Regions from separate parts of the Brevundimonas sp. AC546 genome, predicted to be linked through region 2. Evidence: riboswitches for the same ligand, from Rfam matches in the RefSeq annotation. Region 2 holds a riboswitch; the other holds the start of a gene.

Region 1 (3,374 bases), 390 kb from region 2:
GTCCGTAAGACGCAGCTCCGCTTCCACGCCCGTCCATTCTGCACCCGCCTCGGCGAGCGCCGCCTGCACCAGCTGGCCTAAACCGGGCTGGGACGGCGTCGTCGTCGAGTTGCGGAAGAAGACGGTGAACACTGGCGCTTACAGGCTGGCGAGGAAGGCGTCGTAGGCGGCCTGGTCCATCAGGGCGTCCAGTTGCGAGGCGTCCGAGACCTTGATCCTGGCGAACCAGCCGTCGGCCTCGGCGGCCGAGTTGACGGTTTCCGGGGCGGTCGACAGGGCGTCGTTGGCCTCGACCACTTCGCCCGAGACGGGGGCGTAGACGTCGGAGGCGGCCTTGACGCTCTCGACCACGGCGAAGCTGTCGCCCTTGGCGACGGTCTTGCCGACCTCAGGCACCTCGACGAACACCACGTCGCCCAAGGCGTCGGCGGCGTGTTTGGAGATGCCGACGGTGGCGATGTCGCCGTCCAGGCTGACCCACTCGTGATCCTTGGTGAACTTCATCTGTCTGTCCTCAATGAAGCCGGCCGGAGCAGGCTGTGTTGTCTCTAACTCGTCATCCTAGGCCTTGTGCCTAAGATCCAGACTCCCGGTGTCGGAAGCCGTGATCCGACGGCGGGCGTCGGTGTTTCTGGACCCTAGGCACAAGGCCTAGGGTGACGGAAGGAGAGGGCGTTACGCCTTCGGCTTCCGGTAATAGCGTTGCGCCACGAAGGGCATGGCGACGACTTCGGCGGCGGCGGTCTTGCCGCGCACGATGACCTTCAGGTCCGCGCCCAGCTCGGAAAAAGCGGGAGGCACGAAGCCCATGGCGATATTCTTGCCCAGGGTTGGGGAGGGGCCGCCCGAGCTGATCTTGCCGATGACGTTTCCATCCATGTCGGCGATCTCGGCGCCTTCGCGGGCCGGGGCGCCTTCCTTGACGATCAGGCCGATGCGGACGCGCGAGGGGCTGTCGGCCAATTCGTGCATGATCCGCTCGGCGCCGTTGAAGTCGGCGCGTTCCTTGCGCGACTTGGACAGGGCGAAGGTCAGGGCGCCTTCGACCGGCGAGGTGGTCGGGTCGATGTCGTGGCCGTGCAGCGGCAGGCCGGCTTCCAGACGCAAGCTGTCGCGGGCGCCCAGGCCGATCGGCTTGACGCGGGCGTCTTCCAGAATGGTGTTCCAGATGCGCTCGGCCTGGTCGGCCGGGACCGAAATCTCATAGCCGTCTTCGCCGGTGTAGCCCGAGCGTGAGACATAGCAGTCGGCGCCGAACAGCATCAGGCGGGCGCATTCCATGAAGCCCATCTCGGCCAGGATCGGCTCGTGCGCGGCCATGACCTCGGCGGCTTCCGGGCCCTGAATGGCGATCAGGGCGCGGTCCAGAACCGTCAGCTTGGCGTCGCCTTCAAGGTTCGCCTCCCAGAAGGCGAAGTCCTCGTCCTTGTTGCCGGCGTTGACGACGACGAACAGCCCGTCATGGTCGGGACGGCCGGCCATCAGGTCGTCGATGATGCCGCCGTCCTTGTTCAGCAGCAGCGAATATTTCTGCTTGCCGGCCTTCAGGATTTCATAGTCGCCGGGCACGAAACGTTCGAACTGGGCGGTGGCGTCCGCGCCGGTGATTTTGCACTGGCCCATGTGCGACACGTCGAACAGGCCGGCGTGTTCGCGGGTCCAGCGGTGCTCGGCCAGAACGCCTTCATACTGGACCGGCATGTCATAGCCGCCGAAACCCACCATGCGGGCCCCCAGCGCGCGGTGCGCGGCGTTCAGAGCGGTCGTCTTCAGGGTCTGGTCGGTCATGGTTCAGGCTTTCACGGTCGCGTGTTGTGGCGGAGCTCCGCCGTCCTCGCGCCCCCGCTGTCCTGAAGCCTGAGAGATTCCGGCGACCAAATCATGTCGCCTTGCTCCGTCGGCGCGCCCATCGAGAGCGACTTTCCAGCGTCCGTATGCTGTCGCGGTCCGTTTGCCTGAGCGTTTCCGGGGCGGTTGCGCCTTCGGCGTCGAGGCCTGTTTCCAGACTCCGAACTCTCCCGCGAGAGCGCTCGACCTAAGGCATCGACTCTGGCCCCAAGTCAAGCGGTCGGGGAACAAGGATGCGTGGGGCGGGTTGTCGTTAAGAACCCTCTTTCGAAACCCAGGAATTCCAAAATGTCGATTATAGACAAGCTGTTCGGCGACAACGACAAGCCGCGTGACACTCCCGCCAAGGCCGACGGCCCGATGCAGATGGTGCTGGACGAACTGGCGTCTCTTGGCGGCAAGCCGATCGAGACCCTGTCGCCGGCCGAAGCGCGCCAGCAGCCGACCCCGACCGACGCCGTCCATTCCCTGCTGCGAAAGGCCGGAAAGGATCCGAAGGCCGACGACCTGGGCGTCAAGATCACCGACATCTCCATTCCCGGCGCCGGCGGCCCAATCCAGGCCCGTATCTACAAGCCGCATGACCATTCCGAGAACAAGCTGCACCCGGTCGTGGTCTATTTCCACGGCGGCGGCTTCGTGATCGCCGATCTGGACGTCTATGACGGCGGCCCGCGCGGCGTGTCCAAAATGGCCGACGTGATCGTGGTCTCGGTCCATTATCGCCAGGCGCCGGAGCATCAGTTCCCCGCCGCCCACGACGACGCCCTGGCCGCCTATCGCTGGGTGCTGGACAACGCCCAGAGCTTCAACGGCGACCCGCAGAAGGTGGCGGTCATGGGCGAGAGCGCCGGCGGCAACCTGGCCATCGGCGTGTCGATGATGGCGCGCGACGCCGGTCTGCCGGCGCCCAAGCATCAGGTACTGGTCTATCCGGTCGCGGGGGTGGACATGGACAATGAGTCCTATGTCGAGAACGCCGACGCCAAGCCGCTGAACAAGCCGATGATGCAGTGGTTCGTGAAGCACATCTTCGCCAATGAAGCCGACGCTCAGGATTCTCGCATCAACATCGTCGAGAAGGCGAACCTGGCCGGCCTGCCGTCCTCGACCGTCATCTGCGCCGAGATCGATCCGCTGCGCACCGAGGGCGAACTGCTGGCCGAGAAGCTGGAACAGGCGGGCGTCGATGTGCGCCACAAGACATTCCACGGCTCGACGCACGAGTTCTTCGGCATGGCGATGGTGCTGCCGGATGCGATGGCGGCCCAGACCTTCGCCGCGCATGAACTGAAGCGGGCGTTCGGAACGGCGATCCTGCCGATCTGATGAAATGAGTCCTTCTCCCGTTGGGAGAAGGTAGCCCGCAGGGCCGGATGAGGGGCGGGTCGTGGGCCAGTTCGCACCGCCCGACCCTCACCCTTTCGCCTTACGGATCGCCTGCGGCTCTCCGAGGCTCAAGCCCTCTCCCACCGGGAGAGGGTTTCTGTCTTGCCGTTGCGCGTCCCGCCCTCCAAGAACGGGCA
Region 2 (3,374 bases):
GACATGGCCGAGAAGCTGAAGGTCTGGAAGGCCTTGGCCGCGTCCAGTTCACCCACGCGCTGGTCGGTCTGCTCCTTGCGGGCCTCCAGACCGACGGCGATCGACACATCCCCCGCAGGTAGGCTGAAGGGCTCGCCGCGCAGGCTGACGCCGGCGACATCCAGCTTGGTGGTCGTGCGCTGCTGGGGCGTGCCGGTGACGTAGTCGATGGCTTCCTGAGACGGCGCGCCCAAGCCGAACAGGTTGATCGGCACGCAGCCGGAGTTGGCGTTGGTCAGGGTCACGCGGCAGACGGGCTGATTGGTGACGGGGCTGATGACCGAGTCGACCGCCTGGGCGTAGTTGGTGGTCAGCAGGAAGCCGGGCGTGTCGATATTATTCTCGTATTCGCCGTGGCTGTAATAGGCGCCCCAGCGCCAGTTGTCGCCGAACTCGCCATCCAGAGCGATGGTCGCCTGGGTCGTGACCCGCTCGAAGTCGATGGTCGAATAGGACAGGTCGGAGTTGAAGCGGCCCATGGTGAACGAGGTCTGGCCCGCCGCCGCCATCTGCTGCTTGATCGCCGTCGACAGGAAGGCGTTGTCGTTCTTGATCGTCAGATTGCCGCGGTTGTGGTCGCCGAACCAGATGTAGTTGTTCCACATCCGCGAGTGACGGACGTCGGCGGTCAGGCGCAGTTTATCGGAAAGCTCGTAGGTGGCGCTGGCCAGACCGGCGTAACGACGCTGGGGCGTGACCAGGGGGCTGAGGTCATCGTTCGACGGTCCTTCGCCACCGACGGTATTCGTGCCAACCACCGTGCCGTAGTTGAAGGGGCGCAACGTGCCGTCGGGATTGAACACCTGTCCGGCATTCACGCCGGACATGATCAGACCGCCGTAGGCCGCGTTCGAGAAGCCGACGTTGGGAACGGTGACGAACCCGCCCGCGCCGTCGGACACCTGGGCCCAGCGACCGATCGCCGGACGCGAGGTCTTGGGAACGACGCCGTCGTTGTCCAGATATTCGCCGCCGATGACGAAATGACCGCGACCGTTGGCGAACGGCGTGCCCCATGCCGCCTCGAAACGCTGCTGTTCTGCATCATCGAAGGACGAGATGCCGTATTCGGCGCCCAGCTTGCCGCCTGTGAAGAAGCGGTCGATGCCGATGTTCACCACGCCGGCGACGGCGCCCGAGCCCCAGGCTGCGGATGCGCCGCCGGTGACGACGTCGACGCTCTTCACCAGAACGGACGGAATGCTGTTGAGGTCGTTCTCGCTCGACACCCGACGCCCGTCGATCAGGACCAGCGTTCGGTTGATGCCCAGACCGCGCAGGTCGACCGGCGCATTGCCCGCGCCGGTGTTGGTGCCGGTCGTCTGGGGCGAGCTGCTGGCCTTGAACTGAGGCATGTCGTTCAGCGCGGCGGCGATGTTCTGGCGCGCGCCGACCGAAAGATCCTCGGCCGTCAGATGGATGGTGGGCGTGGGCGCCTGGAAGCCGGCCCGGTCGATCCGGGACGCGGTGACGACGATGTCGTCCACCGAGGCGGCGGCCTCTTGAGCAGTTTGGGCGTCCTGTGCGTGAGCGATCCCGGCGCACGAAAGAAGGGCGATGGCGCTGCAGCAGGTGGTCAGATGGCGGTTGAGACGAGACAAGGCGATGGTCCTCATAAAGATGACGCCCCTCCCCAGGGGTGTCTGACGCGAGCGACGCTCTGCGGCGCCGTTTCGCCCCCGCTGTCATCAGGCCTGAGAGCTTCGGGGCCTTGCGACCCGTTTCTCCTTCGGCGAGGGCGGATCCCCCGGACCCGTCCTTCTCTCCAGCGTTCCTTCAGCAAGACGGTCCGTTTGCCTGAGCGTTTCCGGGGCGGTTGCGCCTTCGGCGTCGGCCGGAGCCGATCTCTCCCGCCTTGCTGAAGCTGAGTAAGATCGACCCCAGGCTCGGTGTCAAATAGGTGAAAGCCGCAATTTTATTGCCGTTCGAAGCGCTCCGTTCGCATTTCGTTGCTCTTCGGGATCAAGTGCAGTCACTTATGGCCGCGCTCGAAGGGCGGCTCGTGCGGCCGTGACGGCAGCGTGACAGAAAGGCGGGTTTCGGACTTTGTGGACTTATCCACAGGAACGCTCAGGGCGCGGCAGGATCCGAGGGTGCCCTGACGCCAGGACGCGTCGCGGCGCGCCAGCGCTTCAGCAGGGTCGCACGGCGCGCCTGATCCAGATTGGCGAGCAGGGCCGGACCCACACGGATAGGCCGAACGCCGGGCGACGCGGGACGCAGAGGCGCATCGACATCGTCGCGCACCGGCCGAACACCAAGCGCGCCGATCACCCGCTGTCCTTCGCGCGACAGCAGGAAGTCCAGGAACAGCCGCGCCGCATTCGGATGAGCGGCGTTGCGTGGAATGAAGGCCACACGGGAAACGGACAGATGATAGTCGTCAGGCGTGATCAGTCCGATCTGAGGAACACGCTCGGCCCAGGACTCGCCGTAGGATCGGTTCATATTGTAGGCGAACACCATCCGCCCATCGGCGATCTGGCCCATCATCCTCTGCCCCGAGGTGTCCAGTCGCGGACGCTGCGCGCCCAGCGCCTCCATCAACGGCCAGGCGTCGGGATAAATCTGCACGTCCGCCGACAACTGCATCAGGGCCACGCCGCTGCGTTCGGCGTCATACAGGGTGACGCGGCCGTCGAAGATTTCCGGGCGGACCCTCAGCAACCGAAGAAGATCCGCGTGACTGCGCGGCACGGCATCACCCGCAAGATGGCCCTTGTTATAGGCGAACACGATCGGCTCGGCGGTCAGCCCATATCCCTGATCGCGCCACACCGACCCGTCGGGCATCGCCGCCCGGTGCGGGGACTTGTACGCCTGGGCATAGCCGTCGTTGATCAGCTTGACCTGCACGTCCATCGCCGTGCTCCAGACCAGATCCGGCCCGTCCCGCCCCGTATCCGCGAGCACACGAACCTGTTCGGCGATCCGCGTGGAGTTTATGTCTTCGAGACGCACGCTGATCCCGGGCCATCGACGACGAAAGGCCTCCAGCACCGGTCCCATCAGGCTGGTATTGGTCAGGATGTGCAGCGCCCCTTCGCGACGCGCCAGCCAGCGCACACGCTGCGCCGTGCCCGCCCCCTCCGGCTCCGACGAACAGCCGGCACCCAATCCGGCCACGCCTCCAGCCAGACCCATCAGCAGATGTCGTCGATCCGTCTTCACCGCTCCGGCTTTCTGGTTATGGTGTCGCTCATGATCCGTCGCCCCGTCTTGTCGCCATGAGAATACTCGTCGTCGAAGATGACAAGGCGCTGCGGCATTCGCTCGAGGTCAGTCTTCATGAGGCGGGATTCGAGGCAAGCTGTATCGACAGCGGCGAGCAGGCC

The links. Region 2 has a riboswitch for glycine ahead of ACZZZD_RS12715 (TonB-dependent receptor domain-containing protein). Riboswitches for the same ligand answer to the same signal wherever they lie in the genome.
Region 1: linked by a shared signal. The riboswitch ahead of gcvT (glycine cleavage system aminomethyltransferase GcvT) and the one ahead of ACZZZD_RS12715 (TonB-dependent receptor domain-containing protein) in region 2 are both predicted to bind glycine.

Annotation. Positions count from the first base shown of each region.
Region 1 covers NZ_OZ409849.1:2,969,909-2,973,282, forward strand. The annotation lists gene ACZZZD_RS14710 (hypothetical protein) at 1-132, opposite strand, end outside; gene gcvH (glycine cleavage system protein GcvH) at 139-504, opposite strand; gene gcvT (glycine cleavage system aminomethyltransferase GcvT) at 676-1,788, opposite strand; glycine riboswitch at 1,844-1,929, opposite strand; glycine riboswitch at 1,934-2,031, opposite strand; gene ACZZZD_RS14725 (alpha/beta hydrolase) at 2,137-3,177, shown strand.
Region 2 covers NZ_OZ409849.1:2,581,611-2,584,984, reverse strand. The annotation lists gene ACZZZD_RS12715 (TonB-dependent receptor domain-containing protein) at 1-1,640, opposite strand, end outside; glycine riboswitch at 1,815-1,902, opposite strand; gene ACZZZD_RS12710 (ABC transporter substrate-binding protein) at 2,110-3,183, opposite strand; gene ACZZZD_RS12705 (response regulator transcription factor) at 3,267-3,374, shown strand, end outside.